Regions from separate parts of the Actinoplanes sp. NPDC051859 genome, predicted to be linked through region 2. Evidence: riboswitches for the same ligand, from Rfam matches in the RefSeq annotation. Region 2 holds a riboswitch; each other region holds the start of a gene.
What was found. Region 2 has a riboswitch for cyclic di-AMP ahead of ACIA1L_RS18120 (coiled-coil domain-containing protein). Riboswitches for the same ligand answer to the same signal wherever they lie in the genome.
Positions count from the first base shown of each region.

Region 1: another riboswitch for cyclic di-AMP. It lies ahead of ACIA1L_RS05875 (C40 family peptidase); the one in region 2 lies ahead of ACIA1L_RS18120 (coiled-coil domain-containing protein).
Region 3: another riboswitch for cyclic di-AMP. It lies ahead of ACIA1L_RS10830 (NlpC/P60 family protein); the one in region 2 lies ahead of ACIA1L_RS18120 (coiled-coil domain-containing protein).

Region 1 is NZ_JBITBX010000002.1:402,798-412,723, forward strand. It holds gene ACIA1L_RS05850 (AAA family ATPase) at 1-243, opposite strand, end outside; gene leuS (leucine--tRNA ligase) at 622-3,438, shown strand; gene ACIA1L_RS05860 (TVP38/TMEM64 family protein) at 3,567-4,301, opposite strand; gene ACIA1L_RS05865 (type 1 glutamine amidotransferase) at 4,366-5,079, opposite strand; gene ACIA1L_RS05870 (MurT ligase domain-containing protein) at 5,069-6,289, opposite strand; cyclic di-AMP (ydaO/yuaA leader) riboswitch at 6,753-6,915, shown strand; gene ACIA1L_RS05875 (C40 family peptidase) at 6,955-7,746, shown strand; gene mraZ (division/cell wall cluster transcriptional repressor MraZ) at 8,214-8,645, shown strand; gene rsmH (16S rRNA (cytosine(1402)-N(4))-methyltransferase RsmH) at 8,874-9,926, shown strand, end outside.
Region 2 is NZ_JBITBX010000006.1:318,971-328,896, reverse strand. It holds gene ACIA1L_RS18145 (putative bifunctional diguanylate cyclase/phosphodiesterase) at 1-390, shown strand, start outside; gene ACIA1L_RS18140 (TetR/AcrR family transcriptional regulator) at 356-961, opposite strand; gene ACIA1L_RS18135 (ABC transporter permease) at 1,149-2,051, shown strand; gene ACIA1L_RS18130 (ABC transporter ATP-binding protein) at 2,044-2,814, shown strand; gene ACIA1L_RS18125 (coiled-coil domain-containing protein) at 2,857-3,894, opposite strand; cyclic di-AMP (ydaO/yuaA leader) riboswitch at 3,898-4,035, opposite strand; cyclic di-AMP (ydaO/yuaA leader) riboswitch at 4,313-4,451, shown strand; gene ACIA1L_RS18120 (coiled-coil domain-containing protein) at 4,456-5,475, shown strand; gene ACIA1L_RS18115 (glycoside hydrolase family 65 protein) at 5,538-7,904, opposite strand; gene ACIA1L_RS18110 (beta-phosphoglucomutase family hydrolase) at 7,949-8,689, opposite strand; gene ACIA1L_RS18105 (ATP-binding protein) at 8,768-9,286, opposite strand; gene ACIA1L_RS18100 (hypothetical protein) at 9,345-9,926, opposite strand, start outside.
Region 3 is NZ_JBITBX010000003.1:637,891-647,816, reverse strand. It holds gene ACIA1L_RS10870 (MDR family MFS transporter) at 1-1,603, shown strand, start outside; gene ACIA1L_RS10865 (antibiotic biosynthesis monooxygenase family protein) at 1,681-1,983, shown strand; gene ACIA1L_RS10860 (GAF and ANTAR domain-containing protein) at 2,096-2,848, opposite strand; gene ACIA1L_RS10855 (hypothetical protein) at 3,322-3,525, opposite strand; gene ACIA1L_RS10850 (DUF1360 domain-containing protein) at 3,888-4,412, opposite strand; gene ACIA1L_RS10845 (DUF6158 family protein) at 4,423-4,668, opposite strand; gene ACIA1L_RS10840 (hypothetical protein) at 4,774-5,196, shown strand; gene ACIA1L_RS10835 (DUF3817 domain-containing protein) at 5,211-5,540, shown strand; cyclic di-AMP (ydaO/yuaA leader) riboswitch at 5,761-5,886, shown strand; gene ACIA1L_RS10830 (NlpC/P60 family protein) at 5,932-6,858, shown strand; gene ACIA1L_RS10825 (RNA polymerase sigma factor RpoD/SigA) at 7,109-8,110, opposite strand; gene ACIA1L_RS10820 (thymidylate kinase) at 8,658-9,416, opposite strand; gene ACIA1L_RS10815 (nucleotidyltransferase family protein) at 9,684-9,926, shown strand, end outside.

The DNA.
Region 1 (9,926 bases), on a different contig from region 2:
GATACGGCGCACCGAGCAGTCGATCGAGCGGGCCAGCGCCTTGGCGAGTTTCGTCTTGCCGACGCCGGGCACGTCCTCGATCAGCAGGTGGCCCTCGGCCAGCATCACGGCGAGCGCGAGGCGTACGGTCGCGCTCTTGCCCTCGATGACCTGCTCGATGTTGGCGATGATCGCTTCGCTGGCAACCCGAAAGTCGTCAGCCGACAGCGGACCGCCGGGCTCGTCCCAGATGGGGGTTGTCACGGGCCTCCTCCATGTCGTTCAAGTTCCACACGTCGTGCAGACACCGCACGGGAACCGAAGGTTCGCGGGCAGCCGGGGTGTCCGAGGGCCTCCGGCGCCGGCGCCCGTCCCTGACAGGTTATCCCGGTCACACCACAGCGCCGAGTGGGGCGTAGAACCCCATTTCGGCACGTGGCCGGCCAGATCTGGCTATCCGTTCGGCTGATCGTCGCGCCGGGCGATACCGGTCGCCGGGAGCAAAGCGGGACGGGTATTATCGCCAAATGGTCCGTGCCGCCCTGCTCCTTCGCTAGCCGCGCAGTTTCCGCGCGGCGCCCCCTCCATGTGCAGGGGGCTTTTTTGTGTCCAAGGCAGGCTGACGAGAACGAGATGGTGACGATGAGCGAGTCCGAGATCGGCGCGGACGTCCCGCCGTACCGCTACACGGCGGCGATGGCCGCCCAGATCGAACCGCGCTGGCAGGAGTACTGGGCCGAGCACGGCACCTTCTTCGCGCCGAACCCCGCCGGTGAGCTGGCCGATCCCGACCACCCCCGCGCCGGGGCGCCGAAGCTGCACGTCCAGGACATGTTCCCGTACCCGTCGGGGGCCGGCCTGCACGTCGGGCACCCGCTGGGCTACATCGGCACCGACTCGTACACCCGCTACAAGCGGATGGCCGGGTTCAACGTGCTGCACCCGATGGGCTTCGACGCGTTCGGCCTGCCCGCCGAGCAGTACGCCGTGCAGACCGGCACGCATCCGCGGACCACGACCGAGGCGAACGTCGAGCGCTACCGGGGTCAGCTGCGGCGCCTGGGCCTGGCCTACGACGAGCGGCGGACGTTCTCGACCACGGACCCGGACTACTACCGCTGGACCCAGTGGATCTTCCTGCAGGTCTTCAACTCGTGGTTCGACCCCGACCTGCGCCAGGCCCGCCCGATCGCCGAGCTGATCGAGTCCTTCGCCTCCGGCGCGCGGCCGGTTCCGGACGGCGGCAGCTGGGACGCCCTGTCACCCGAGGCGCGGCGCAAGCTGATCGACGACCACCGCCTGGCGTACGTGTCCGAGGCGCCGGTGAACTGGTGCCCGGGGCTGGGCACCGTGCTGGCGAACGAGGAGGTCACGCCGGACGGCCGCAGCGAGCGCGGCAACTTCCCGGTGTTCCAGCGCTCACTGAAGCAGTGGATGATGCGGATCACCGCGTACGGTGACCGTCTGGTCGAGGACCTGGACGCGCTGAACTGGCCGGAGCCGGTCAAGCTGATGCAGCGCAACTGGATCGGCCGGTCCCGGGGTGCGCACGTCGACTTCACCGCGGGCGACGCCAAGATCACCGTCTTCACGACCCGCCCCGACACCCTGTACGGCGCCACCTACATGGTGCTGGCCCCGGAGCACGAGCTGGTCGAGACGCTGATGCCGGCCACCTGGCCGGAGGGCACGAACCCGGCCTGGACCGGTGGCGCCGCGACGCCCGCCGACGCCGTTGCCGCGTATCGTGCGGCCGCCGCGGCCAAGACCGAGGAGGAGCGCACTGCCGACGGCAAGGTCAAGACCGGAGTCTTCACCGGCGGCTTCGCCAAGAACCCGGTCAACGGCAAGGCGATCCCGGTCTTCATCGCCGACTACGTGCTGGCCGGCTACGGCACCGGCGCGATCATGGCGGTGCCCGGCCACGACGAGCGCGACTACGACTTCGCCACGGCCTTCGAGCTGCCCGTGGTCCGCACGATCGAGACGCCGGAAGGCTTCGAAGGCGCCTGGACCGGCGACGGCGTGGTCATCAACTCCGGCTTCCTGGACGGCCGCGACAAGACCGAGGCCAAGGCCGCGATGATCGCCTGGCTGGAGGAGGAGGGCTACGGCCGCGGCGCCACGAACTTCCGCCTGCGCGACTGGCTGTTCAGCCGCCAGCGCTACTGGGGCGAGCCGTTCCCGATCGTCTACGACGAGACCGGCCTGCCGATTGCGCTGCCCGAGTCGATGCTGCCGGTCGAGCTGCCGGACGTCGACGACTTCTCGCCGCGTACCTTCGACCCGGACGACGCGGACAGCGAGCCGGAGACGCCGCTGTCGCGCAAGAAGGACTGGGTGCACGTCGAGCTGGACCTGGGCGACGGCCCGAAGACCTACACCCGCGAGACCAACACGATGCCGCAGTGGGCTGGCTCCTGCTGGTACGAGCTGCGTTACCTGGACCCGCGCAACACCGAGGCGCTGGTCGACAAGGTGAACGAGGCCTACTGGATGGGCCCGCGCGGCGAGGGCGACCCGGGCGGCGTCGACCTGTACGTCGGCGGCGTCGAGCACGCCGTCCTGCACCTGCTGTACGCCCGCTTCTGGCACAAGGTCCTGTTCGACCTGGGCCACGTCTCGTCCTTCGAGCCGTTCCGCAAGCTGTTCAACCAGGGCTACATCCAGGCGTACGCGTACCAGGACGCCCGCGGCGTCTACGTGCCCGCCGAGGAAGTCGTCGAGCGCGACGGTTCCTTCTCTTACCGCGACCAGGTGGTGACCCGCACCTACGGCAAGATGGGAAAGTCCCTGAAGAACGTGGTCACCCCCGACGAGATGTGCGACGAGTACGGCGCCGACACGTTCCGCGTCTACGAGATGGCGATGGGTCCGCTGGACGTCTCCCGCCCGTGGGAGACCCGCGCGGTCGTGGGGTCACAGCGCTTCCTGCAGCGCGTGTGGCGCCTGATCATCGACGAGGAGTCCGGCGCGGTGCGGGCCACCGACGAGCCGCTGGACCCGAAGACCCGCCGGGTGCTGCACCAGACGATCGCCGGGGTCCGCGAGGACATGGACGAGCTGCGCTTCAACACCGCCATTGCGAAGCTGATCGGGCTGACCAACACGCTGACCCCGCTGGCGTCCGCGTCACGGGAGGCCGTGGAGCCGCTGGTGCTGATGATGTCACCGTTCGCCCCGCACCTGGCCGAGGAGCTGTGGCGCAAGCTGGGCCACGACGACACGGTCGCCTACGCGGACTTCCCGGTCGCCGACCCGGCCCAGCTGGTCGCCGAGTCGATCACCTACCCGGTCCAGGTGAACGGCAAGGTCCGCGGTCGGGTCGAGGTCGCGCCGGACACAACCGAGGATTCCGTACGGCAGCAGGCGCTGGAAGCCGTAGCCGAGGCGCTGGCAGGTCGCGAGCCCCGCAAGGTCATCGTGGTCCCCGGCCGCCTGGTCAGCGTCGTCGTCTGACCCGCGCGTAGGAAGAAGGCCCCGTCGCCTGACGGGGCCTTCTTTGTGGCCTGTCGGGCCTCGGATCCCGGCGGCCCTGAGCGGTGGTGCGACGGACCGTCCTGCCTGGTCCCGCCGACGCTGTGGCGTCAGGCGGCGGCCGTGTCGACCGCGTCGCGGCGGGCGGTGTAGCGCCAGCGGAGCACGATGCCGGTGGTCAGGGCGAAGCCGATGACGGCCGGGGCCAGGGTCATCGGGCTCATCGAGTGCGGTGAGGTCACGGCGGCGCCGATCACGGCGTAGGAGACCGCGGACGGGATGGCGGCCAGCGTGGTGCCGAGCAGGTAGCGCTTGCGGCAAACGGACGTGGTGCCGTACGCGTAACCGATCAGGCCATAGGGCGCGAGCGGGAGGAAACGCACCAGCAGGACCGCCGCCAGGCCGCGGCGGTTGAGCCAGCCGTCGAGGCGGGCCATCCGGCCGCCGGCCTTCGCGCCGAGCGCACCCCGGCCCGCCCAGCGGCCGGCGTAGTAGGTGGCAATCGCCGCGATGACCGCCGCGGCCAGTGCGGTGGCCGCTCCCGTCGCCGGGCCCAGCAGCGCCCCACACGCCAGCGTGATGGCCGTACGCGGCACCAGCACCGACAGCAACAGCCCGCCGACCACCGCGATGGCGACCGCGGCGGCCGGGCCGAGCGCGAGCACCGAGTCGGCGATCTCCTTCATCGGCAGGACCGCGGCGGCCACGCCGAGCGCGGCGACGGCGGCACCGAGAACGCCGAACCGGACGAGGCGGTGCCGCCATCCGATCGGGGTCTGCTGGCTGGCCTGAGGGTCCGTGGCGGAGGACTGCACGCTCGGCGGCGCGATCAGGAGGTCAGTCATGCAGGCGTACCGCCCCTACTTCTCGTCGGTCCAGGAGTAACTGCTGGTCAGGCGTTTTTTCGGGTCATGCGGCGCCCGCTGCGGCGAGCCGCTCGTTCCGGAGCCGGTCGGCCCAGGTGTCGTCGAGCGGTTGAAGACTATCCGCGCCGGTCGCCCAACGCAGTAGCAGATCGGCTATCGCTGGGTTGCGAGCGAGCGCCGGGCCGTGGGCGTACGTGCCGAGGATCTTCCCGGCCCAGGCACCCTCGGTCTGCCCGTCGTTGCCGATGCCGGCGGTGACCCGGGCCAGTGGCGTGGCGCCGGGGCCGAGGCGGGTGCGGCCGCCGTGGTTCTCGAAGCCGGTCAGCGGGGGCAGGCCGAGCCGCGGGTCGATGTCGCCGCGGACCTCGCCGACCGCCCGGGTCTCGCCCCGGTCGGAGGTGATGTCCAGCAGGCCGAGCCCGGCGCAGGTGGCGCCCTTGGCCGAGAACGAGTGGCCGAAGATCTGGTAACCGGCGCAGATCGTCAACACGGCAGCGCCCCGGGCGACCGCGCGGTGCATGCCGCCGTCAGCGATCAACCGCTGGGCAGCCAACGCCTGCGGGCCGTCCTCGCCGCCACCGATGAGATAGATGTCCGCGGAGTCGGGCATCGGCTGGTCGGAGCGCACCTGATAGGTCTCCACCGGGATCCCGCGCAGCTGGGCCCGGCGCGCCAGGATCAGCATGTTGCCCCGGTCGCCGTACGTGGACAGCAGGTCGGGGTAGATCCACACGATGCGCAGGTGCTCAGTTGACACGGTCTAGCTCCGCTCGGATGTCCTGGAAGGCCGTGTAGTTGGCGATTACTTCGAGGCGGCCCGGCGGTGTGGCGCGGAGTGCCTCGTCGAAGGTTCTAACGTGCCGGAACGGCACTTCGTTCACTTCCAGCCGCACCGCGAGGTCGTACGCCCGGTCCCCGGTGATCAGGACGGGCCGTCCCCGCAGCGGCGCGAAGTCGACGTCGTAGAGCCAGGAGGTGTCGAAGCCGTCGGGGTCGCGCGCGTTGATGGAGAGCAGCGTCGGTGCGACCTCGGCCATGTCGAACGCCTCGAGCCAACTGGCCGGGTTCTTCGCCAGCAGCAGACGGATGTTGCGCCCGTCCCGGTCGACCTGGGCGTAGCGGCCGGCCACCGAGGCCACGGTCGCGAGGCGGGGGACTGCTTCGATCGGGCGTACGCCGAACTCGGCGGCCAGGGCCAGCGCGGTGGCCGCGTTGCCGAGGTTGACCTGACCGGGGAGCTGGAGCTTGACCAGGTGCCAGTCGCCCTTGGGGTCGAGGACGCCCTCGTCCTCGACCGTCCACTGCGCCTGCGGGCGACGCAGCGCGCATCCGGTGCACCACCAGTCGCCGTGCGCGCGTTTGATCGGCGCGCCGCACTCGGGACAGACCCAGGAGTCGTCGGTCCACCGCTGCCCGGCGCTGAACCAGACGACGTGCTGGGCGCCGACGGCTGCCCAGACGACCATCGGATCGTCGGCGTTGGCGACCACGTGCACGTCCGGGTGGCCGGCGAGGGCGGTGCGCCACAGCTGCGCCATCATCGCCACCTCCTTGGCCCGGTCGAGTTGGTCGCGGGAGAGGTTGAGCAGAGCGACGACCCGCGGATTGGTGTCGTCGATCACCTTGGCGAGGTAGTGCTCGTCCACTTCGAGGACGGCGAACGGGGTGGCCCCGGCCTTCGCGAGCGCCGAAGTGTGCCCCGTGGGCATGTTGGCGCCGAAGGAGTTGGTGGCGACCGGGCCGAGGACGCCGAGTGCCGCAGCGGCGAATCGGGTCGTCGTGGTCTTGCCGTTGGTGCCGGACACGAGCGCGATGGCCCGCCCGGCAGCCAGGTTGCGCAGCAGGTCAGGGTCGATCTTGAGACCGATCCACCCGCCGATCACCGAGCCGTCGCCGCGTCCCGCGGCCCGCGAGAGGGCCGCCGCCGTGCGCGATACCGAAGTCGCGACCTTGGCCCGCAAGGGCATTTTCCCGTCCGTCACGGCTGCGAGGGTACCGGAAACGGACACTACGTCGAGTGGCGGCGAGTGCGGTGCCGCTCTGTCGCCGTGCGTTTGGCCGAATGGCCGAGCCGGGATGTGCGTCCGGAGTGGTGTTTCCCCCGGTCGAGGGGTGTGAGATGGCTTTCGCCCGACATTGCCCCCATCCATGATCAGACGCGCCATCAAAAAATTTGTGTTCTGTTTCACCCGTAACTTTGGACAGTGAGTAGTCGCATGAACACATGACGTGGCGGCATTTGTCACGAGGAGATCTCAAACCGGACACCGTCCATTGTGCCAATTACGGGGAGTGACATTGAGAGGGCTCGCAGTGGATCGAGAAATCCGGTAGCAAGGACGGGCCGGTGAGCATCCGCCCACCGCTCGCACCGCCCGGATCACGCCGAGCCCTGCCCCGGTCCGGACGGTTCGACCACGAGGAAAGCGAACAACCATAAAGGCATACGGGGGCAGGGACGGGGGACCCATTTCCGGTCCGCTCCGGGTCGCAAGACCCGGCGGACCTCGGGGTGAAGTCGCCACCTGGCGACCGGGCACACCTTCCCGCCCGAACCCGACAGCTAACCTCGCAGGCGTGCCGGAGGGAATCTTCTACCGTGCACGAACGCAGTTCGAGCCGGGGCCGCCGCATGTCTGCCGGCACCGGAACCGTCGCACTGTCCCTGGGCCTGTGTCTCTGCGCCGGCCAGCTGATCGCCACGCCGGCGGCCTCCGCGGCCGCCGTCACCCCGATCACCGCCGTGGCTGCCGCGGCCAAAGCCAAGCCCAAGGTGTCCGCGTCCTACAGCGCCCGCTCGGTCAAGCGGGGCGGGAAGATCGCGATCACCATGACGCTGATCGACCCCAAGACCGGTAAGAAGTCGGTCAGCGGTTGGGTCCGGCTCCAGACCAAGGTCAACGGCAAGTGGAAGACCTGGGACCGCAAGCGCGCCAACGCCGGCACCGTGAAGTTCACCGACAAGCCCGGCGCCACGGCCTACTTCCGCACCTCCTTCGAGGGTGCTGTCGGCGCCACGCCGTACGCCGCGGTGGCGTCCACGCCGGTCAAGATCACGGTCAAGAGCAGCAGCGGTGAGCGCATCCTCGCCGAGGCGAAGAAGCACCGCGGGGCTGGTTACAGCTTCGGCGCCTCGGGCCCCAACCGCTTCGACTGCTCGGGCTACACCAAGTACGTCTACAAGAAGGCGATCGGCAAGAAGCTGCCGCACAGCGCCAACTCGCAGCAGCACTACGGCAAGGCCGTCAGCAAGTCGAACAAGAAGGTGGGCGACCTGCTCATCTTCCGCAACGGCTCGCACGGCTACCACGCCGGCATCTACGCGGGCGGCGGCTACATGTACGACTCGCCCAAGCCGGGTGCATCGGTCGGCAAGCACAAGATCTGGAGCAACAGCTACGTCGTACGCCGCCTCGCGGCCTGACGTTCGCGCAGTTAAGCAGTGCAGTAAGGCAACTTTCGGTGGGGCCGTGACCCGGTTCGGGTCACGGCCCCACCGTCGTCTCCGCCGCCTGCCTGGCGTCCGACTGCTCGGGGAGTCGGGGAGCCCTCCACTTCGCGCCACAAGATCCCTCCACTTCTCTCCCCGAGCGGGTCGCAGGCGAGCAAAAGGTCCCGTTTTCTCCGGAGTTTTCTGCCCGACTGGGCGGCTTGTCGGAAAGTGGACCATGATCGGAAGGGCTTTCCCCTCCACTGCCGCTCCACCGCTTCTGACGTGCGCATTCATCCGCGAATCCGGTTCGCAGACGCGTCGATTCTGGTTGCGAGTGGAGGGAAGTGGAGTAAGGTGGAGCGCAGTGGCAGGCCGGAAGCAGGACCTGCCGGCCCGAGTGAACCGGCAGACCGCACCGCACCAACGGAGCGGCGCCACAGGGCAGGGGGGTTGGGCCGATGTTCCTCGGCACACACACCCCGCGCCTGGACGACAAGGGTCGGCTCATCCTTCCGGCGAAGTTTCGGGACGAGCTGGCGGGAGGTGTCGTGATCACCAAGGGGCAGGAGCGCTGTCTGTACGTGTTCCCGATGCCGGAATTCCAGCGGATCGCGGGGCAGCTGCGCGACCAACCGGTCACCAACAAGGCCGCCCGGGCCTACAGCCGGGTGTTCTTCGCCAGCGCGCACGACGAGATTCCCGACAAGCAGGGCCGGGTCACCATCCCGGCGCACCTGCGGGAATATGCGGCTCTCGACCGCGAGCTGGTGGTGATCGGCGCAAGCACACGCGTGGAGATCTGGGACAAACAGTCCTGGGAGCAGTACCTCACGGCGAGCGAGGACGACTTCGCCGATATCGAGGAGGGGGTGCTGCCCGGCGGACTGTAGGCGTGGCACCTGTCGGCCGCCGAGGTGGTCCGGACGTCGCTGCCGCCGTACTGCGAGATCTCCAGCCGCTCCCGCTCCTGGCGCCTCTTCCCCGGTGCCAGGCGTGTGTCCGGTGGGGCGCGCCCGATGGCAACGGGCACGAGCGGATGGGGATCTGGCGGTACGGAAGACGGTCGGGCACCGATCGGGAACAAACGGTCGCGGGGCGCGCGAGGAAAGAGCGGGGCAATGGGAGTCGACATGGGGGAGCATCGCGGCACGCATGTGCCGGTGCTGCTCGAACGCTGCCTCGAGCTGCTCGCTCCCGCGCTCAACGGTCCGAGTTCCGTCGGTGGTCCTGGCTCCAGCTCTCCAGGTGAGTCGAGCGCGCACGGTGGTTCGGGTTCTTCGGGATCCGCTGTGGTGCACGTCGACTTCACCTTGGGACTGGGCGGGCACGCTGAGGCCGTGCTCGAACGGCACCCGGACGTGGTTCTGGTGGGACTCGACCGGGACCAGGAGGCGCTAGCGCACTCCCGGCACCGGCTCGAACGCTTTGCGGGTCGGACGCATCTGGTCCACGCCGTGTACGACGAGTTGCCGGCGGTCCTCGCGGATCTCGGCTACCCGGAGTACCACAGTGGACTGTTTGACCTGGGTGTGTCCTCGTTGCAGCTGGACGAGGCGGATCGCGGCTTTGCGTACGCCAGGGACGCACCGCTGGACATGCGCATGGACCAGTCGCGGGGGATCACCGCGGAGGAGGTCGTCAACGGATACGAGCCGGGCGAGCTCGTCCGGATCCTGCGGGTGTACGGCGAGGAGAAATTCGCCCAGCGCGTCGTTTCGGCGATCGTGAAGGAGCGGGCGAAGAGTCGGATCGTCTCCTCGGCGCGGCTCGCTGACCTGGTGCGGGACGCTATTCCGGCCGCCGCGCGGCGAACGGGTGGAAATCCCGCGAAAAGAACGTTTCAAGCGCTACGTATTGAGGTAAATGCGGAGCTCGCCGCGCTCGAGGCGGCTGTTCCGTCCGCACTGGATCTACTGGCCCCGCGAGGGCGCCTTGTTGTCATGAGTTACCAGTCGTTGGAAGACCGGATCGTCAAGCGTGCTCTCGCCGGGAGAGCGCGCAGCACCGGGCCGATCGATCTGCCGGTCGAGCTGCCCGGGACGGGACCGAGCCTGCGACTGCTGACCCGGGGTTCGGAGCCGCCCACGGAGGCGGAAGTGGCCGAGAACCCGCGCGCGGCGTCAGTAAAGCTGCGGGCCGCGGAACGGATTGCTGAGCACGATCAGGGACAG
Region 2 (9,926 bases):
ATCACCGAGTCGACCGCGGTCGGCGGCGGCGCAACGCAGGAGACGCTGCGGGCGTTGCGGGCGTTGGGCGTACGGCTGTCGCTCGACGATTTCGGCACCGGGGCTTCCACGCTCAGCCTGCTGGCGAACTGCCCGGTGGACCAGATCAAGCTCGACCGGTCGTTCGCGCCGGTGCCCGGTCCGGATGCGATCGCCGGCGCGGTGCTGCAGATCGCCCAGGCGATGGGCGTCGAGGCGGTCGCGGAGGGCGTGGAAACCTCGGAACAGGCGGCGAAGCTGGGTGATCTCGGTTACGTCCGGGCGCAGGGCTTCCACTTCGCCCGGCCGATGATCCCGGAGCAGATCGCGCTGGCGATCAGCGAGCCGAGCTCCCTCGCAGCGCCGCGATGACCGCCCCGGCGAGCTGCTCCAGGTAGTCGTCGCCGATCGGGGTTCGGGCCACCGCAAGCCGCCAGTAGAGCGGGCCGACGATCAGGTCTACGGCCAGGTCAGGGTCAGTGTCGGCGGGCAGTTCACCGCGCTCGACGGCCTGCCCGACGATCTTTCCCGCGACCGCGAGCTGGTGGGTGCGCAGTGCCTTCTGCAGCGTCTCGGCGATCTTCGGATTGCGCGCCGCCTCGGCCATCAGGTCGGGCACGATCTGCGAGGCGATGCGGTGCTGGAGGGCCTTGGAGACGACGAACAGCAGCAGCTGGAGGTCGGTCGCGAAGCTTCCGGTGTCCGGCATCGGCACGCTACGCTCCGCGACACCCGAGACGATCTCGAGCACCATTTCGAGCTTGTTGCTCCAGCGGCGGTAGATTGCGGTCTTACCGACGCCGGCCCGGCGCGCGACTGCCTCGATGGAGAGCCGGCCGTAACCGACCTCGGCCAGCTCGTGCATCACGGCGTTCCGAATAGCCTTGGTGATGTCGCCGCGGAGCACCGCCGCTCCGGCGGGAACACGTTTAGCTGTCGCCACGGGGGACACTATACGCGACGACGCGACGGTTGCGTTTCGACGTACGGTCGGCTACATTTCGAGCCAACGTCGATACGATGGCGTTTCATCGCGGCAGACTGATTAGGGTGTTGCCGCTTAGTGTGTTTGCCGCGTAAGACAGCCAGGTCCCACCCCTGACGGACCGATCAGGACGGAGTGCCACCCCATGCCCGAGACGGCGGTCGCCGATGCCGACACCGGTCTGGAGTTGCGAGAGCTGGCCCGCCGGCACGGCCTAGCGGCGGCGGGCAAGCTGCCCAGCCTGCCGGCCTACGCCCGGCTGCTGTGGTCGTACCGGCACTTCATCGCGTCGTACGCCAACGCCAAGGTCACGTCGTCGCTGGGCAAGACCCGGCTCGGCATGGTGTGGCAGGTGTTGACGCCGCTGATCAACGCGGCCGTCTACTACGTGATCTTCGGGCTGGTGCTCGAACAGGCCCGGGGGATGGACAACTACAAGTTCATCCCGTACCTGTGCACCGGGGTCTTCGTCTTCCAGTTCACCCAGTCGGTGGTGCAGACGGGCATCCAGTCGATCAGCGGCAACCTCGGCCTCATCCGGGCGCTGCACTTCCCTCGGGCGAGCCTGCCACTCGCGATCACGATGGTCGAGATCCGCAACATGATCGCCTCGATCACCGTGCTGATGCTGATCGTGCTCGGCTTCCAGGAGCCGCTCACCCTCCAGTGGCTGCTGATCCTGCCGATCTTCCTGCTCCAGTCGATCTTCAACGCCGGCCTCGCCATGGCCCTGGCCCGGCTGGGCTCCAAGGCCGCCGACTTCAAGCAGCTCGTGCCGTTCATCATGCGGATCTGGCTCTACGGCTCCGCGGTGCTCTACCCGGTGAGCAAGTTCGAGGAGCTCACCGGCGGCTGGAAGCTCGCCATCGTCGAGGCCAACCCGCTGCTCGTCTACATCGAGCTGATGCGCCACGCCCTGATGGAGGACGTGAAGCTCGCCGCACCCGCCCCGGTGCTGTGGCTCGAAGCGATCGGTTGGGCACTGGTCGTGGGGCTCGGCGGCTTCGTCTACTTCTGGCGCGGAGAGAAGGGCTACGGCCGTGGCTGACCAGCGCGAACCCACCGTGGTCGTGGACGACGCCCACGTCGTCTACCGGGTGCACCAGGCTGCCGCCGCGGGCACGCACAGCCCGCTGGCCAGCTTCAAGCGGCTCGTCACCGGCACCCGGCCGGGCACGCAACGGGAGGTGCACGCAATCAAGGGCGTGAGCTTCGTCGCGTACAAGGGCGAGGCGATCGGCCTGATCGGCACCAACGGCTCCGGCAAGTCGACCCTGCTGCGGGCGATCGCCGGGCTGCTGCCGGTCGAGAAGGGTGCGATCTACGCGGCCGGCCAGCCCTCGCTGCTGGGCGTCAACGCGGCCCTGATGAACGACCTGCCCGGCGAACGCAACGTGGTGCTCGGCTGCCTGGCCATGGGCATGAGCCCGGACCAGGTGAAGGCCCAGACGCAGGAGATCATCGACTTCTCCGGCATCAACGAACGCGGCGACTTCAGCTCGCTGCCGATGCGGACGTACTCCTCCGGCATGGCCGCCCGGCTGCGCTTTTCCATCGCGGCGGCCAAGAAGCACGACGTGCTGTTGATCGATGAGGCGCTAGCCACCGGCGACGCGAAGTTCCGCAAGCGCAGCGAGCAGCGGGTGCGCGAACTGCGCGCCGAGGCAGGCACGGTCTTCCTGGTCAGCCACAGCGAGCAGTCGATCCGGGACACCTGCGAGCGGTGCATCTGGCTCGAGTCGGGCGAAATCCGCGGCGACGGCCCCACCTCGGAAGTGCTCAAGGAATACGAGGCGTACACCAAGCGGTAAGAAAAGGGCGGCCCGCGGGCCGCCCTTTCCGTCAGTCCCGCGTCAACGCATCGACAGATGCACGTGGTTGGTGTGATCGCTGCTCGGATCACCGTTGCCCCGTGTGTACGCCTGCCAGCCACTGCCCGGCAGCCAGATCTGCTTGAACCAGATCACGTACAGCACGCCCAGCCGATCGGCGTTGTTGACGAAGTACGTCGCCAGACTGTCGCCGTAGCTGCGGCTCTTGCCGGTGGCGACGCCGCCGAAGCCCTTCTCGTCCGCGGCGAAGTCGCAAGCCTTGCCGCGCGGATGCTCACCGCCGTCCTCCTCGGGGCGGTAGCACGACACGAAATGGGTGAAGCCGTCTTTTTTCGCCTCGTTCATGGCGTGCAGGGTGCGGGGCGAGATGCACCCGTTTGTCGTGGGGTCGTCCACGCTGCATCCCTCATCCGGCAGCCCACCGTTGGCGGTCCGCTGCACAGCGCCGGCCTCGGCACTGCTGCCGCTGAATCCACCGGTGCCACCGGCCGGCGCACCGACCGCCGCCAGCGCGTCCTGGGCCTGCTTCTTGCGCTTGGCCATGACGGTGACCTGCTTCTGCTGGTCGCCGATTTCCTGGCCGATCGCGACCTTGGCCTGCTCCTGCTTGGTGCGGGTGTCGGTCAGGTCCCGGATCGTGTGTTCCTGCTTGATCGCGACGGTCTCGAGTGTCGAGACGCGGTCCAGCATGCCGCCCGGAGTGCCAGCCGACAGCAGGGCGCTCATCGGTCCCAGCCGGCCGGTCCGGTACGACTGCCGGACGACGTCGTTGAGCGCGACTTTCTTGGGGCCGAGTTCGGCGTCGAGCTGTTTGAGGCTCGCGGTCAGCGCGGCCTCACGCTTCTTCGACTGGGCCAGCTTCTCCTTTGCTTCGACGAAGCCCTTGGAGGCGTCCTCGAGCTTGGTGCGCAGGGACTTGGAGCCACCTTCACTGCCCGGTGCGGCGAGCGGCGGGGGCGCGGCGGTGGCCGCGCCGGGGGCGGCGAGCGCCAGCCCCGAGGTGGCGACGAGGACCGCGAGCACGGTCGCCAATCGTCGCCGGAGCGGGTCGTGCCTCACGTACTTTCCTTCCGTCGGCCGCCGACCGGGTTAGCTGACGGGTTCGGGACGGAAGCGATCCCTACCGCTGCACGCAGCGGATTCACCCCATTACGTAGTGGGTCCCCGGCTCGCCTTTCGGCGATTAAGCGGCGGCTCCGTGATGGAACCGTGACGAAGACTACCCACGCTTTGTCAATATTGACAGGTGTCGCACCAAGCGCATTTATCCGACCACGGACGGTAAGAATGCGAGCGAGAGTGCAACGACTCACATTGATCTCGTGACACGGGCTTGACCAGCGGCAACCCATCGAGAAGTGACGCAAAGTCGTTGCGCGGTAACGCTTTTCCCGACCGCTCGGGCACTGATTCGAGGGCCGTCGTCAGGTAAGCTTTCCGCCGGTCACTGCCCGGAAGGCACTGCCCCCAAGGTGCCGGCCGACCACCGCTTAATCGCCGAAAGGCGAGCCGGGGACCCATCGCACCATGGGGTGAATCCGCCGAACCCGCGCGGTAGGGATCGCTTCCGTCCCGAACCCGTCAGCTAACCCGGTAGGCGGCAACACGGAAGGAAACTGCATGACGGCAAGACCCCGCCGGTGGCTGACGCTGGCCCTGGCACCACTCGTCGCGATCACCATGATCGTGACCCCGGCCGCCCCCGCGGCCGCGGCGCCCGGCGGTGGAAGCACGGCGACCCCGGACGACGGCGACGACAACCCGCTGCTCAACGACGTGCTCGACAGCACCGGCCGGCGCTTTCTGGCCGCCAAGGCCGCGGTCGAGAAATCGACCAAGGCCCAGGCCAACCTGGCCGTTCAGGTGAAGAACGCGGAAACTCAACGGGACAAACTGCGGCCCCAGGTGGGCGCCATCGCGTCCCAGCAATACCGCACCGGCGGCCTGTCGACACTGGGCTTCCTGCTCAACACCCGCACGCCCGGCGGATTCCTGGAGAAGGCGGTCTCGCTCGAGGAGATCAACGCTCTCAACGACGGCAAGCTCCGCCAGCTCACCGCCGCGATCAACCAGGTGGCTACCGCCAAGGCCCGCCTGGACCAGGAACTCAAAGCGCAGCAACAGAACCTGCAGGCGATGAAGAAGCAGAAAGAGTCCGCCGAGAAGGCCCTCAACCTGGTCGGCGGCGAACAGGTCACCGGCGGATTCGTGACCGCCGAGTCCAAGGTGGCCGCGGCTGCGCCGCGCAACGGGGACAACGAGTTCGCCCCCGAGGGCTGCAACGTCGACGATCAAACGACGGGCGGCTGCGTCACTGCCCGGACCATGCACATGTTCAAGGAAGTCAAGAAGGCCGGTTTCGGCCGTTTCGTCGGCTGTTTCCGCCCCGGCGGGCCGTTCGAACACCCCAAGGGCAGAGCCTGCGACTGGTCCCTGCAGAAGAGCGGATTCTCACCCTGGCACAACAGGGACACCCGCGAGTACGGCAACAACCTCATGGCGTTCCTCGTCCGCAACGCCGACCGATTAGGCGTCCTCTACGTCATCTGGAACAAGATGGTGTGGTTCCCGGCCACCGGATGGAGTTCCTATTCCGGCGACAGTGACCATACGGACCACGTACACGTCTCGATGCTGTAGCGAAAGCCCCCGCCTCCCTGGTCTGCACCGGGGAAGCGGGGGCTTCGTCGTGTGTGCCGTAGCTACTTGTTGTTCGCGCGGCGCACCGGCGCCCGACCGGCGGGCTGAGTCGGGGCCGGACCGGTCGGCGCAGCCGGCGGGATCGCCAGCACCACCGGCTTGACCTGGGTAACCGTGACTTCCTTGCCGTGGTGCAGCAGCTCCAGCCGGGCCGAGCCGCCGCCGTTGCGCAGCGAGTAGGTCACCTCTTCTGGCGAGACCTCGACCCGGACCCGCAGCCCCCGCCACAGCAGCGAGAACTCCAGGCTGTTGATCCGGTTTGGCAGCCGCGGCGAGAAGGACAGCTGGCCGTTGTAGTCGCGCATGCCGCCCAGCCCGGCGACCAGGGCGATCCACGAGCCGGCCAACGACGCCACGTGCACGCCGTCCCGCGCATTCTGGTGCAGGTCGTGCAGGTCCATCAGGGCCGCTTCGCCAAGATAGTCGTGCGCCAACTCCAGGTGGCCCACCTCGGCGGCCAACACCGCCTGAATACACGCCGACAACGACGAGTCACGTACGGTCCGCGCCTCGTAGTAGGCGAAGTTGCGGGCCTTCTCCTCCGGGGTGAAGGCGTCACCGCGCACGTACATCGCCATCACCAGGTCGGCCTGCTTGACCACCTGCTTGCGGTAGAGGTCGAAGTACGGGTAGTTCAGCAGCAGCGGGTACGCCTCCGGCGGAGTGTTCTCGAAGTCCCACTCCGCCAGCCGGGTGAAGCCCTCCGACTGCTGGTGCACCCCCAGCTCCCGGTCGTACGGGATGTGCACGGCGGCCGCCGCATCCCGCCAGGACGCCGACTCCTCGTCGTTGACGCCCAGCTTGCGGGCCAGGTCGGGATGCCGCTGGGCCGCATCCGCCGCGGCGAGCAGATTCTGCTGCGCCATCAGGTTGGTGTAGACGTTGTCGTCCACCACCGCGGTGTACTCGTCCGGGCCGGTCACACCGTCGATGTGGAAGCGGCCGTGCCGGTCGTGGTGCCCCAGTGAGCGCCACAGCCGGGCCGTCTCCACCAGCAGTTCGAGGCCGACCTCCCGCTCGAAATCGAGGTCGTTGGTGGCTGACACGTAACGGCGCACGGCGTCGGCGATGTCGGCGCCGATGTGGAAGCCCGCCGTGCCGGCCGGCCAGTACGCCGAGCACTCCTGGCCGCGGATGGTGCGCCACGGGAACGCCGCGCCCTGCAGCCCGAGCGTCTGCGCCCGTTCCTTGGCGAGGTCCAGCGTCGAGTGCCGCCAGCGCAGCACGTCCGCTGCGGCCGACGGCTGGGTGTACGTCAGCGCGGGCAGCACGAACGTCTCGGCGTCCCAGAACGTGTGGCCGTCGTAGCCGGGACCGGACAGACCCTTGGAGCCGATCGGGCGCTTCTCGGCCCGGGCACCGGCCTGCAGGGTGTGGAAGAGGCCGAAGCGGACCGCCTGCTGCACCTCGGGGTCGCCCTCGACGCGTACGTCGGAGTGGTCCCAGAACTCGTCGAGGAACTCGCGCTGGGCCTCGATCAGGCCTTCCCAGCCGTCCAGCCGGGCGCTGGCGAGCGCGGCGCCGACCTGGTCCCGGACCGCCGGCAGGGAGCGGTTGCTGGACCACCCGTACGCAGCCAGTTTCACGACCCGTAGCTTCTGGCCCGGCTCGAGCTTGCAGGCGACGGTGGTCCGCAACCAGTCGGGGTGTCCCTCGGTGGTGACGGCGTGCTTGCCGGGCGCGTTGACGAGGTGTTCCATCGCCGCGGCCATCCGCAGGTCGCTGGCCTTGGTGCGGTGCACGAGCAGGCCGCCGGTGCGCTGCTCGAGCATCTCCTCGGCCTGCAGCGGGTGGTCCAGCACCGCGGCGACGCGCGGGTCCTTGCTGGTCGGCGGGAGTTGCTCGTTGGCGACCAGCTCGGACTGCAGGATCAGCCGCGCGGTGGAGTTGATCGGCTCGACCTCGTAGAGGAAGGCGACGACCGACCGCTGGGTGAAGGACACCATGCGGACGGTGCGCACCCGGATCTCCTGGCCGGACGGGGAGACCCATTCGACGACCCGTTCCAGGGTGCCGGCGCGCAGGTCGAGGGTGCGTTCGTGGGAGCGCAGCTCGCCGTACCGGACGTCGAACGGCTCGTCGTCGACGAGCAGGCGCATGAGCTTGGCGTTGGTGACGTTGACCATCGTCTGGCCGGATTCGGGGAACCCGTAGCCCGCCTCGGCGTACGGCAGCGGCCGCAGCTCGTAGAACGAGTTGAGGTAGGTCCCGGGCAGGCCGTGCGGCTCGCCCTCGTCCAGGTTCCCGCGGATGCCGATGTGGCCGTTGGACAGGGCGAATACCGACTCGGACTGAGCCATGAGCTCCAGGTCCAGCCGGGTCTCCCGGATGTGCCAGGGATCGACGGGGTAGGCCCGTTCACGGATCACGGTGGTGCCTCTCGCAACTGAGAAGAGAAGAAGTCAGATGGGATCTACCGGGTGAGGAGCTCGGCGAGGTCCTGGACCACGATGTCCGCGCCGTGCTCGCGCAGCGCGTCGGCCTGACCGACCCGGTCCACGCCGACTACGATGCCGAAGCCGCCGGCCTTGCCGGCCGCGACGCCGGCGAGGGCGTCCTCGAAGACCGCACAGTTCTCCGGGGGTACGCCGAGCAGCTTCGCGCCGAGGAGGAAGGTGTCCGGCGCGGGCTTACCGGGCAAGTTTTCCGTACGCGCGGTGACGCCGTCCACCCGTACCTCGAGATAGCCGTCGATCTTGGCGGCTTCGAGGACGTCCTTGCAGTTGGCGCTCGCCGACACGACCGCCCGGCGCAGACCTGCCGTTTCGGCGGCGCGCAGGTAGTCCACCGAGCCGGGGTAGACCTGCACGGCTCCCTCTTGAATTTTTTGCAAAACCAGCAGGTTCTTGCGGTTGCCGATGCCGTTGACGGTCTCCTCGTCGGGACCGTCGGTGGGCTGTCCCTCGGGCAGGGTGATGCCCCGCGAGGCGAGGAAGGTGCGGACGCCGTCGGCCCGTTGTCGCCCGTCGACATAAAGGTGGTAGTCGGGGCCGGGGTCGAACGGCACGAAGGGCTGCCCGGTCTGGGCCGCCCACCTCTGTAGATAGGCGTCGAAGGTCGACTTCCACGCCGCGTTGTGCACGAGTGCGGTCTGGGTCAGCACGCCGTCAAGATCGAAAAGGCATGCCGTCACATGAGGAGGTAGTCCGAGCACCGGCCTAATGTAGTCGCCTCGGCTGTTGAACACGCTTGAATGCGGATGACGACATTTCCACGGCGTTTCATGCCGGGTTCAACCGGTGGCTGCTAGCCCGTCCAGCAGGTCAGCCCCGGTGGCATGCCGAGGAAGATCGATTCGCAGCCCCAGTGTGGTCCCGATCGGACCGGTCGCCATGGTGACCTCGTCGCACAGCTGGTACGCCAACCAGATGCCCCGACCGCCGTCAGCGAACCCACCGGGCACCGCGGGTGGGCGCCGAAACTGCTCAGGGATGCCGGGGCCCCGGTCGGTGACTGTGCACCAGACTGCCGTCGCCGTGCGGGTCAGCCGGAGCCGCCCACTGCCGCCGGCGTGCAGCACCACATTGGTGATCACCTCGTTGACGGCGAGCACGAAGCCGTCCAGCCGGTCGCCCAGCAGCCCGGACGCGAGCCGCTGGGTGACCTCGTGGCGGAGCACGGTGATGTCTTCGGGGCCGAAAACCCGGTCGAGCAGGTCACCGCCACCGATTTTTGCCTGCGGCGACGGAGCGTCCGACGACTCCCTGCTCGGAGCCGGACGCAGCACTTCTCGGCCGACAGTTTCCTCCACCGCCGAGCAGCCTACGCTGTGTGCCGCCGCCATAACAGACGTCGTAACCGGGATTTGATCAGAACAGGTGGGACAGCGTGCGCAGGATCTCGGCGTAGAAGTTGCCGTCGATCTCCCGGTACAGGCTGAACTTCATGCCCGGGCTGCCGAAGAACGGCCGCAGCGTCCACGCGAGCTGGGTGCCGACGAAGCCGAACAGCATGATCCACACGTACAGCAGGGTCATGCTCGGGGGTGCGGGCTGCCGGAGCGGCAGCTGAGCGGGCCGTAGCTGGGCGGGCGCGAGCGGGTGGCCGGCCGTCATGGCAGGAGCCGGGGCGAGGGCCGTTCCGTTGGCCGGGGCGCCGGCGGTGACCAGTGCCGGGGCTGGGGCCGGGGCCGCCGCGACCGGAGCCGGGTCTTCCTTCTTTTCGGGCGACAGCAGGCCGTTCTCGTTGAGCACCCGCATGCCCCCGGTGAGGAAGCGCAGGCCGACCAGCGCCGACAGCGCCAGGATCACCACGTTCAGCAGCTTGAAGAAGCCGTAGTCCGGCGCGGTGATCAGGAAGAACAGGGCGATCGGCGCGAACGCCAGCGCCAGCATGGCGGTCACGGTCAGCGCCACCATCACCAGGGCGAGCGACTGGCGTACGGACAGCCG
Region 3 (9,926 bases), on a different contig from region 2:
GGCGGCGGCCGGGTCAGGCGCGAAAGGCGCCGAGCCCACCGGGGAATTCACCCATCGCCAGATCCTCACGGTGCTGGCCGGCCTGATGATGGGCATGTTCCTCGCGGCTCTCGACCAGACCATCATGGCGACCGCCACCCGGACGATCGCCGACGACCTCAACGGGTTCAACCTGCAAGCCTGGGCAACCACGGCGTTCCTCATCACCTCGACGATCTCCACGCCGCTCTACGGCAAGCTTTCCGACATCTACGGGCGTCGACCGTTCTTCCTGTTCGCCATCGGCATCTTCATCGTCGGCTCGATCCTGTGCGGCCTCTCCCAGAGCATGTACGAGCTGGCTGCCTTCCGCGCCATCCAGGGCATCGGCGCCGGCGGCCTCATGTCGCTGGCCCTGGCGATCATCGGTGACATCGTGCCGCCCCGCGAGCGCGCCAAGTACCAAGGCTTCTTCCTCGCGGTCTTCGGCACCGCCAGTGTCATCGGCCCGATCCTCGGCGGCTTCTTCGCCGGAGCCGACGAGATCCTCTGGATCGACGGCTGGCGCTGGGTCTTCTACCTCAACGTCCCGATCGGCATCGCGGCCATGGTCGTGGTCGCCCGAGTGCTGCACCTGCCCCACCACCGCACCGACCACCGCATCGACTGGCCGGGCGCTCTCGCCCTCATCGTCGGTCTTGTGCCGCTGCTGACCGTCGCCGAACAGGGCCGGGACTGGGGCTGGGACTCGCGCCGCGCTATCGCCTGCTACGTGATCGGCGGCGTGGGCATCGTGGCCTTCGTGCTGGCTGAGCGGGCGTACAAGGACGAGGCATTGCTGCCGCTGCGGCTGTTCCGCAACCGCACGGTCGCGGTGGGCTCGATCTCCAGCACGATCCTGGGCATGGCGATGTTCGGCGGGCTCATGACCGTGCCGCTCTACCTGCAGATCGTCAAGGGCAGTTCACCCACGGTCGCCGGCCTGCAGATGATCCCGTTCGTGGTCGGCATCATGGCCGGCTCGATCGCCTCGGGCCAGCTCATCGCCCGCACCGGCCGTTACCGCATCTTCCCGATCATCGGCAGCATCCTGATGGCTACGGCGCTGGGCTTGTTCGCCACGATCGGCGCGGACACGGCTCTCTGGAAAGTCATGCTGATCATGGTTGTGATGGGTCTCGGCCTGGGCGGCAACATGCAGCCGATGATCACCGCGGTGCAGAATGCGGTGTCACCGCGGGAGATCGGCGTGGCGACCAGTTCGGTGACGTTCTTCCGCTCCATGGGCGGCACGCTCGGCACCGCCGTGTTCCTCTCGGTGCTGTTCAACGTGCTGCCCTCGAAGATCCGCGATGCCTACCTGGACGTGGGCATCCAGGCTCCGGCCGCAGCCGGCGGCGGCGATCTGAGCGACACGTCGTTCATCAGCAAGCTCCCGGCCGCTCTTGCCCATCCGTTCAAGGTCGGCTTCGCTGACGGCATCCAGGTCGTCTACCTGCTGGCCCTGGCGGTCATGCTGGTCGGCCTCGTCATCGTCTTCTTCCTGCCCGAGATTCCGTTGTCCCAGCGCTCGGCCCAACAACAGCGAGCGGACGACGCCGCAGCCTCGGCAGCCGCGCACTGACACCGAGAAGGTGCACGAGCGTCGGGTGCGCGCTCGTGCACCTTCTCCATGTCCGGTTCGGCGGTAGCGTAACGGGCATGGCTGTCGTAAAGATCAACGCGATCGAAGTGCCCGAGGGCGCCGGACCCGAACTCGAGAAGCGCTTCGCCGCTCGGCAGGGCGCCGTGGAAAACGCCCCCGGCTTCCTGTCCTTCGACCTGCTCCGCCCGGTTGCCGGCGAGACGCGCTATTTCGTCGTCACCCGCTGGTCCTCCGAAGAGGACTTCCAGGCCTGGTCGGCAGGCAGTGGCCGGGCAGCGCACGCCGGCGAGCGCAGCCGCCCCGTTGCCACCGGCGCAAGCTTGCTGGAATTCGAGGTCGTGCAGAGCGTCACCAAGTAGCGGCGATCACTCACCACCAGTTGTGGGGATCCACGCAGCGGTTCGGTCGGGCGCACGCACCACGGCCGGACCGCTGCGGTGCCCCTCCGGCGGAAAGAATCAGGGGCAGGCCTCAGGCGTTGCGCGCAGCTGCGGCGATGAGACGTTCGGCGACTTCCTCGCGGGGCAGGCCGAGTCGCTGCGACGTGTCGCGGAGGACGTCGTACGCCTCGCGGACGCCGCAGCCACGCTGGGCGATGATGACGCCGGCAGCGCGGTCGACGGCAGCGGCAGCGCACTGGCCCGCGCGGCGGTGAACCTCAGCAAGTAACAGCTCAGCCTGGCCGACCACGGCCATAGCGGTGAGGAGCGCCTCGGGCTCGATGCCGCGTCGGCCGGCGAACAGCGTCACCGCTCCCACTGCCGAACGGCGCAGGTCGAGCGGGATCGCCGCGACGGCGCCGACGCCCTCTTGGCGTGCACAGCGGGCCAGGTCAGGCCAGCGCTCATCGGCGGGCAGGTCAGGGATGGTGACAACCGTGCGGGTCCGGGCCGCCGCCAACCCGGGGCCGTCGCCGGTGGCGTGTTGCAGGTCGTCGAGAGCCTGCGCCCGCGGACCGGAGGCGGCCAGGGTCGGCGGGCCACCCTCGCCGATCAGCGCCACTGAGCAGCGCAGTGTTCCTGGCACTGCCCCTGCGGTGAAGGTTGCCAGGCGATTGAGTGCCTGCGGCACGTCGTCGGCACTGAGCATCAGCGCAGAGAGCTCCTGCAGCAGGCCGGCCACCTCGACGGAATGGGGCGCCGGACGACTGTCGCTGACCCGTACCGAGCGGCCACCTTCGACGCGGTCCCGCGTGGCACGGATGCGCTCGGATCTCCCGGGCACCGGGCGGACAGGTTGGCGCGCGTTAGGGCCGCTGCGACGGCCGCCGCGGCGCTTACGGCGACGCTGGCCCGCCGTACGGCTTCGGGGGTCGTCCGTTGCGGCCTGCGGGCCCTCAGCCCGACCTACGCCGGCGTTGGTTGCCATACCCTCTCCTAGCCCACCATGTGGCGCGCGATTCACGGTCGGGCCGCCTTGCGGGGCACGGTTGTCGGACGGTCCGTTTCTAGGCGCACGGCTCGCGGCGGAACCACCCGGCGCCGGACAAGCGGCAGAGTCGGCTGGGGTGGTCAGCGAGCCAGCCGCAGCGCTGTCGCGGGACTGCTCCCGAGTGCCGAGCGCGCCTTGATCGGGCGAAGTGGCGGCGGTCGCCGGCATGGTGCGGCGCGACGCCGAACGCCGCTCGGTGCTCCGTTCCGGGGCAGACATTTGCCCGATATTGCCATGCGAGTCCGGAAACACGAAAGTGGTGTCCACTAACGGGTGCCGTCCACGGGCGTAACCGTCTGCGCCGATGCGCGGTGTTCTAAGAATGTGCCCGGCGGGGCCGCCAGCGTGTCTTCACGCTCGTCCGAGTCGGCCAGGATCGCCTCCGCCTGGGCCCGCGGGTCGGCGCTGCCTGCGGCGCGTTCCTCTGGCAGCAGGTCAGCGGCGCGCCGTTGCACCCGATCGTCAGTCATGCTTCGAGCGGTACCCGAGAATTGCGGCCGCAAAAACGATGCGGGTAAGGAATCCCGGACGGCGGATGCCGAAATCCGACACCAAACGCGAACGGCGCCCACGCGGGACGCCGCCACATATTCCGGCTGGCAGATAGAAAAAGCCGCCCCCGGCACGGGGCCGAGGGCGGCGGAAGAAGGATGCCGGTGTGCAGGTCGCCTCGCGGCGGAAGGCTCAACGCGGCTCCAGCCGAACGGTATTCCGCGAAGGCTAAGGGTGAGGCCCGGGGACACTGGGCACACCGGCATCTGGTCCTAACCTTCGACCGGCCGCGGCGATTCCTGAAGGCTATGTGACCTGGACCACAGTGAAAGCGGCTGGGTCAGGCGTCGCCGGCAGCTTCCTTGGCGGCCGAGTAAGCCATTTGCAGAAAATCTGAAGCAGCCGTCGCGGTGAACACCGTGGCAGCGAGCCGGGTGAGCTTCGGGGCGAAGACCAGACCGCTGGTCAGGCCGGTAGCGATCCAGACGGCCAGGCAGAACGGACAACTGACCAACTCGCCCAGCGAGTGCCGGATGCTGCTGCCCTGGTCGCGTACCTCCTCGTTGACCTCGCCGCTGCCGCCTGGTTCGGCGTACCGCGTGAAGGGCGCGCGCAGCGGGCTGGTGATCGAGTCCTTGGCGATCAGGCGGCTCAGCTTGTGCGTGGCGATCGAGATCAACACGATGTCGGCGACCGCCGGCCGCTCCGGCACCGGGCGGCCGGTGACCTTCGCCGCGACGCCGAGAGTGCCCGCCAGGATGCCGAATGCGCCCATCATCGCCGCATATCCATCCAGCGGGCGGTGCTCGTGGGGGGCGTACTGCCGACGCAGGTTGTCGAGCCGGGCGCGCACCGAGGAGGTCATCCGGTTCCTCTCAGAAGTCCTGGGTCAGCCGGTGCGGATCGACCTCGCGGCCTGGATGCCGGGCCAGATACTCGGTCTCCAGCTCCGCCGTACGGCGTAAGTGGTTGGCAAGTGCGGCCTCGGGACCGTGTCGCAGGGTCGCTAGCCGGGTGCGGTGCAGACTGCCGAGCTCGCGGATCAGGTCGTCGTCGGCGAGCCCTGCCGGGTCGATGCCCTGCTCGGTGCCGACGCGGTCGCCGACCTCGGAGTCACTCATGATCTCTCCCTCTCTCGGTGCTTGCAGGGTTGCCCGTGCGCCTGATCGCCAAACCCGGCGGTAGCACCTTCAGGGCCCGACGAAACCTGCCGGTACCCTCGACGCATGAGAGCGCTGTGGACCCCGGCGTGGATTGCGCGCCACGTGGTCGCGCTCGTGCTCATCGTCGGTTTCCTGGGCCTGGGCTGGTGGCAGTTCACCCGGGCCAGCGGGGGGAACAAGCTCAGCTGGGGTTACACCTTTGAGTGGCCGCTTTTCGCGTTATTCGTCGGCTTTTTATGGTTCCGCGAAGTGCAGCAGGAATTGAAGACCCGAAACCCCGCTTCTTCGCGTACGGAAGAAGAAAGCGCGACTCCCGACCCGGCCGCACCAGTGACGGTGCGTCGTCCGGTGCGCGCCGTGAGCAGGCAAGCTGTTGCCGCTGCCGACCCCGAGCTCGAGGCCTACAACGACTATCTCGCCTGGCTCGGCGCCCACCCCGGGGCCCGGCCGAGCGACTACCCCGGACCCAAGAGCGGCATCAAGTAAGAAGGACGTGGATCGTGCAGGGAGCCCTCACCCGCTACCGGATCATCGCCTGGATCGTCGGCGTGGTCCTCGTCGTGCTCATGTTGGTGGCCATGCCGATGAAATACATCGGCCACGACGGGAGCCTGGTAGCCGCGGTCAGCCCGGTCCACGGCTTTCTCTACATGCTCTACCTGGTTGCCACGTTCGATCTGAGCCGGCGGGTGGGCTGGGCGCCCAAGCGGATGCTGCTCGTGATGCTCGCCGGCACCATCCCCGTGTTTTCCTTCTGGGCCGAGCACATTGTCACCCGCAGGTGGGTTGCGCCGGCGGTCGCCGCCGAGCCTGTGTTGGCGGAGAAATAGCGAAAGTAACGCTGCGAATCGGCGGGATAGCGTTCAGTTATTCGGAACATTCCGAAATTCGTGATGATTGGCGCAGGTCACTCCCCCGCCTCTTGTGTTAATCCGGATCGCCGATAAGTTGATGCGGTTGGTCCGGTCCGCAGCCACAAACCCGCCCGTGGCGCCGGCCATCGCCGCCGAGTCCTCGACGGTGGAAGCGATGTTCCCGATCCCCCCGGAACCCTCGCGACCGCCACGAAGAACCGGGGAACCACCGAGAACCTGGGGTGAATCCGCGTTCGCGCGGTAGGGCCTTCTTCCCGCCCGAATCCGTCAGCTAACCCGGTAGGCGGCACAGCGGAAGAAAGGCCACGTTCCGTTGCCACACGCCCGCACGAGGCTTCGCGCTCTGGTGGTCGCCGCCCTGGCGATCGCGGTCACCAGCACCGTCGCCCCGGCCCCCGCGCACGCGGCGCCCTCCAAGAACGAACTCACCAAGAAGATCGAAAAGGCGTCCCACCAGCTCGAGGACGTTGTCGAGTCGTACAACAAGATGCGGATCAGCCTGAAGAAGACGAAGGCCGAGGAAGTGAAGCTCGCCGCGTCACTCAAGCCCGCGAAGGAAGCCCTGCAGGTCGCCGGTACGCAGATGTCGGCAATCGCCGCGTCGGCGTACAAGACCGGCAAGATGGGCACCATGAACGTCATGCTCGAGGGCGGCGATGCCCTGATGGATCGCATGTCCATTCTCGAGCAGTTGTCCCGCAGCCGGCAGCGCGACATCAGCAACTACACGGCTACGACGCAGACCTTCAGCGATCGTCAGGCCGCGCTGAAGACGACGCAGGACAAGCAAGCGGCGGAAATCAAAGAGCTCGCCGCGCGCAAGAAGAAGATCGAAGGCGATCTCGACAAGCTGTACGAGATGCGCACCGCGGCCTACGGCACTGCCACGAACGCCGGCTCGGCGTACACGGGCAAGGTGCCGTCGGTCTCCGGTAAGGCGGGCGTGGCGGTGAGCTTCGCCTTCGCCCAGATCGGCAAGCCGTACGTGTTCGGCGCCGGCGGTCCCGGCTCGTACGACTGCTCGGGCCTAACCTCGGCAGCCTGGGGTGCGGCCGGCAGGGGGATGTCGCACAACGCCGCCGCGCAGTTCAGCGAGACCAGCCGAGTCAGCAGAGCCCAGCTCCAGCCGGGCGACCTGGTGTTCTACCGCGGTCTCGCGCACGTCGGCATCTATGTCGGCGGCAACCAGATCATCCACGCCTCGGTGCCCGGCGAGCCGGTCAGCAAGGTGTCGATCGACATCATGCCGCCGTACGGCTTCGGACGACCCTGATTCATCGGGCGTCATCTTTCACCGGCGTCAACGCGAAGGCCGGCGTTCCCTTCGGGGAGTGCCGGCCTTCCGCGTGTGGCGGCGAGGAAGGTCGGCGGAGTGCCGGCCTTCGCGTATGGCGGCGAGGAAGGTCGGCGGAGTGCCGGCCTTTCGCATGACAAGAGTGGGGGCAGGCGTCGGTTGACGTCACAACGCGGAAGGCCGGCGCCCCCTGCGGGGCACCGGCCTTCGACGTTCGCGCTTGCGATGCTTACGCGGCCTGGAGGCCCTCGGCGCGGGCCAGCTCGCGGAGGCGACCCAGCGCCTGAATCTCGAGCTGGCGGATGCGCTCCCGGGACAGCGAGAAGCGCGAGGCCACCTCGGTCAGCGAGTGCTCCCGGCCGTCCTCGAGGCCGTAGCGGGCCCGCATGATGCCGGCCGACCGGTCATCGAGGTGGTTGAGCAGTCCCTCGATGCGCTGCCGCTCGAGGGCGGTCAGCACGATCTCCTCCGGCGACGGGGCGTCGCTGTCGGCGACCAGGTCGCCGAGGTTGGTGTCACCGTCGTCACCGACCGGGGTGTCCAGGGATACGGTGTCCTGGGCCCAGCGGGTGAGCTCGGTCACGCGTTCCACCGTCACGCCCAGGGCGGCAGCGACCTGCGCCGGCTCCGGGTCGGCGCCGAGCTCGCGAACGAGCTGGCGGGTGACGTTGCGCATCCGGTTGACGTCTTCGACGAGGTGCACGGGCAGGCGCACGGTGCGCTCCTGCTGCGCGATCGCCCGGCTGATGGCCTGACGGATCCACCACGTCGCGTACGTCGAGAACTTGTAGCCGCGCTCGTAGTCGAACTTCTCCACGGCGCGGACCAGGCCGGTGTTGCCCTCCTGGATGAGGTCGAGCATCGGCATGCCCGAGCGCACGTACCGGCGTGCGATCGAGACGACCAGGCGCAGGTTGGCCCGGATGAACAGGTCCTTGGCCCGGCTGCCTTCGGCGACGAGTCGTTCCAGTTCTTCCCGGCTTACGCCGCGACGGACTTCACCGCTCTCGAGCAGGTGCTCGGCATAGAGGCCGGCCTCGATTGCCTTGGAGAGGTCGACCTCCCTGGCGGCGTCCAGAAGCGGCGTCCGGGAGATCTCGTGCAGGTAGACGCCGACGAGGTCGCGCTCCTCGGCGACTTCGTCCGTCCGCATCACGGTGTTCTTCTCCACGTTGCCCACGGTCCCCTCATTGCCTTCACTAACCCTGTTACGGGCAATTCCTGCGTCCATCGGCCCTCCCCGTAACGTCCGCAGTTCGTGCATTGCGGTACTGGCACCTCACACAACAAGTGGCGCCCTGTACTGATTCCGGCTGGTGAGTCGAAAGTGACACGAATGCCTGAGCGCCAGCTGAGAGCCGGTTGGACACTTACTGAAGAGGGCTCTCTCGGAAGGCATTCGGAGCCGAGTGCGGCGTCGGATGTGTCCGTCGACCCATCCGCTTCGCCCCAAACATGACACCATCAGCCCCTCGTCCGGCACAGCGACCGCCGTCACGGATTGCCTTGCGACGGTCGTCACTACCCAGTACGGCCCGGTAGCCGGATGGGTTCACGTCCAGCATCGACAGGTTGCCGCCCAGACTTGATGCAAACGCCACGGCGAAGATTCCCGGGCCGCTGGGACCCGGGAGCCTCTGCCACCATGCGGCACATCGCGCCGCAGATCACTAGCCCATCCGGGTGACCCTCGCATGGGCGACCATCGCTTCCTTCCGTCGTTTCCGCTGCCCCGACCAACCACACAGTTAGTGACGGAGAACACAGCCGGAAGTGGCTCAGAAAACCTCGGCCAGCTGGAGCGTGAGTGCCGTCGCCGCGGCCGCCAGGGTTGCCACGGCGACCAGCGCAGCTCGGGCGTGCACGAGCGCGAGGCGCGGAGTCGGCGCGAACCGCCGGGCGGGGGCCAACGCACTCAGGTGGGCCAGCATCGATGCCTGCACCTGCTCGGGTGAGCCATTGGCATCGATCACGACGAAATCGGCATGCTCCGGCAATGCCCGGTAGGCCGCAGCAGCCGCCCGGAGATATGACATTTCCTCGTGGTCATAGCCTCGGCGTTCGATCCGGTCATACGCCACCGCCGGGTCGACGGCCAAGAGAAATGTCACCTCCGGCCGGGGAAAAACGCGATAGGCGAGGCGGGCGCGACGCTCGGCGCGATTCAGGCGCTCCGGCCGGGGGGTCTTGGCATGGGCGCGGATGCTCGCGTACTGGCAGACGGCGTACCGGTCCATGACGGCGATTTCGCCGGTCAGGCGGCGGCGCAGCAGAGTGCGCAAGATCGCCAACCAGCGTAGGACCGATTCCACGAACAGCATGGCCTTGCGACCGAGCAGGTGCTCGCCGTCACGCCGGCCCAGGACGGCGGCCAGTCGACCGAACCAGCGACGGCCGCCGGCGTTGCGGCGGTAGCTCGCCGGGAGGCCCTGAGCGGCCAACGCGGTCGCCAGCAGGTGTGCCTGGGTGGTCTTTCCGGACCCGTCAATGCCGACTAGGGCGATGGTCCGGGGTCGATGGGCGGACGCGGATGTCATGACCGACTGCACCGCAGCGCAGCAAGGGCCAGAAGGGCATGACCGGAGAAACAGTCAGTCACGAGGGCTGGGCCGGGGACCATACCCACCGAGGGTAGCCGGCAATGTCACGCACCGTTCCTCGGCGAGGGCCCGCTCCGGGCGTACAAAATAGGGCTAAGCAGTGGAATTTGCCGTTTGGGCAGGGTGCGCCTCGCGTTACAAGGGTGGCCGTGCGGGGTAGTCGGTCCGTCGGGAAACGGACATCGGACGACACAGGGAGGCGCCATGCCGTATCGGGTGGACGAGGGCCTGGTCACCACGCTCAAGCGGGTGGCCTCCGTGCTGAAGCAGGCCGAGATCCCGTTCGCCCTCGGTGGCAGCTTCGCCGTGTACGCCCACGGTGGGCACTCCAGCGACCACGACGTCGACTTCCTCATCCGCGAACCGGACAAGGAACGGGCACTCGCCGAGCTGTCCGCGGTGGGCTTCGAGGTGGAGCAGCCGCCCGAGGACTGGCTGGTCAAGGTC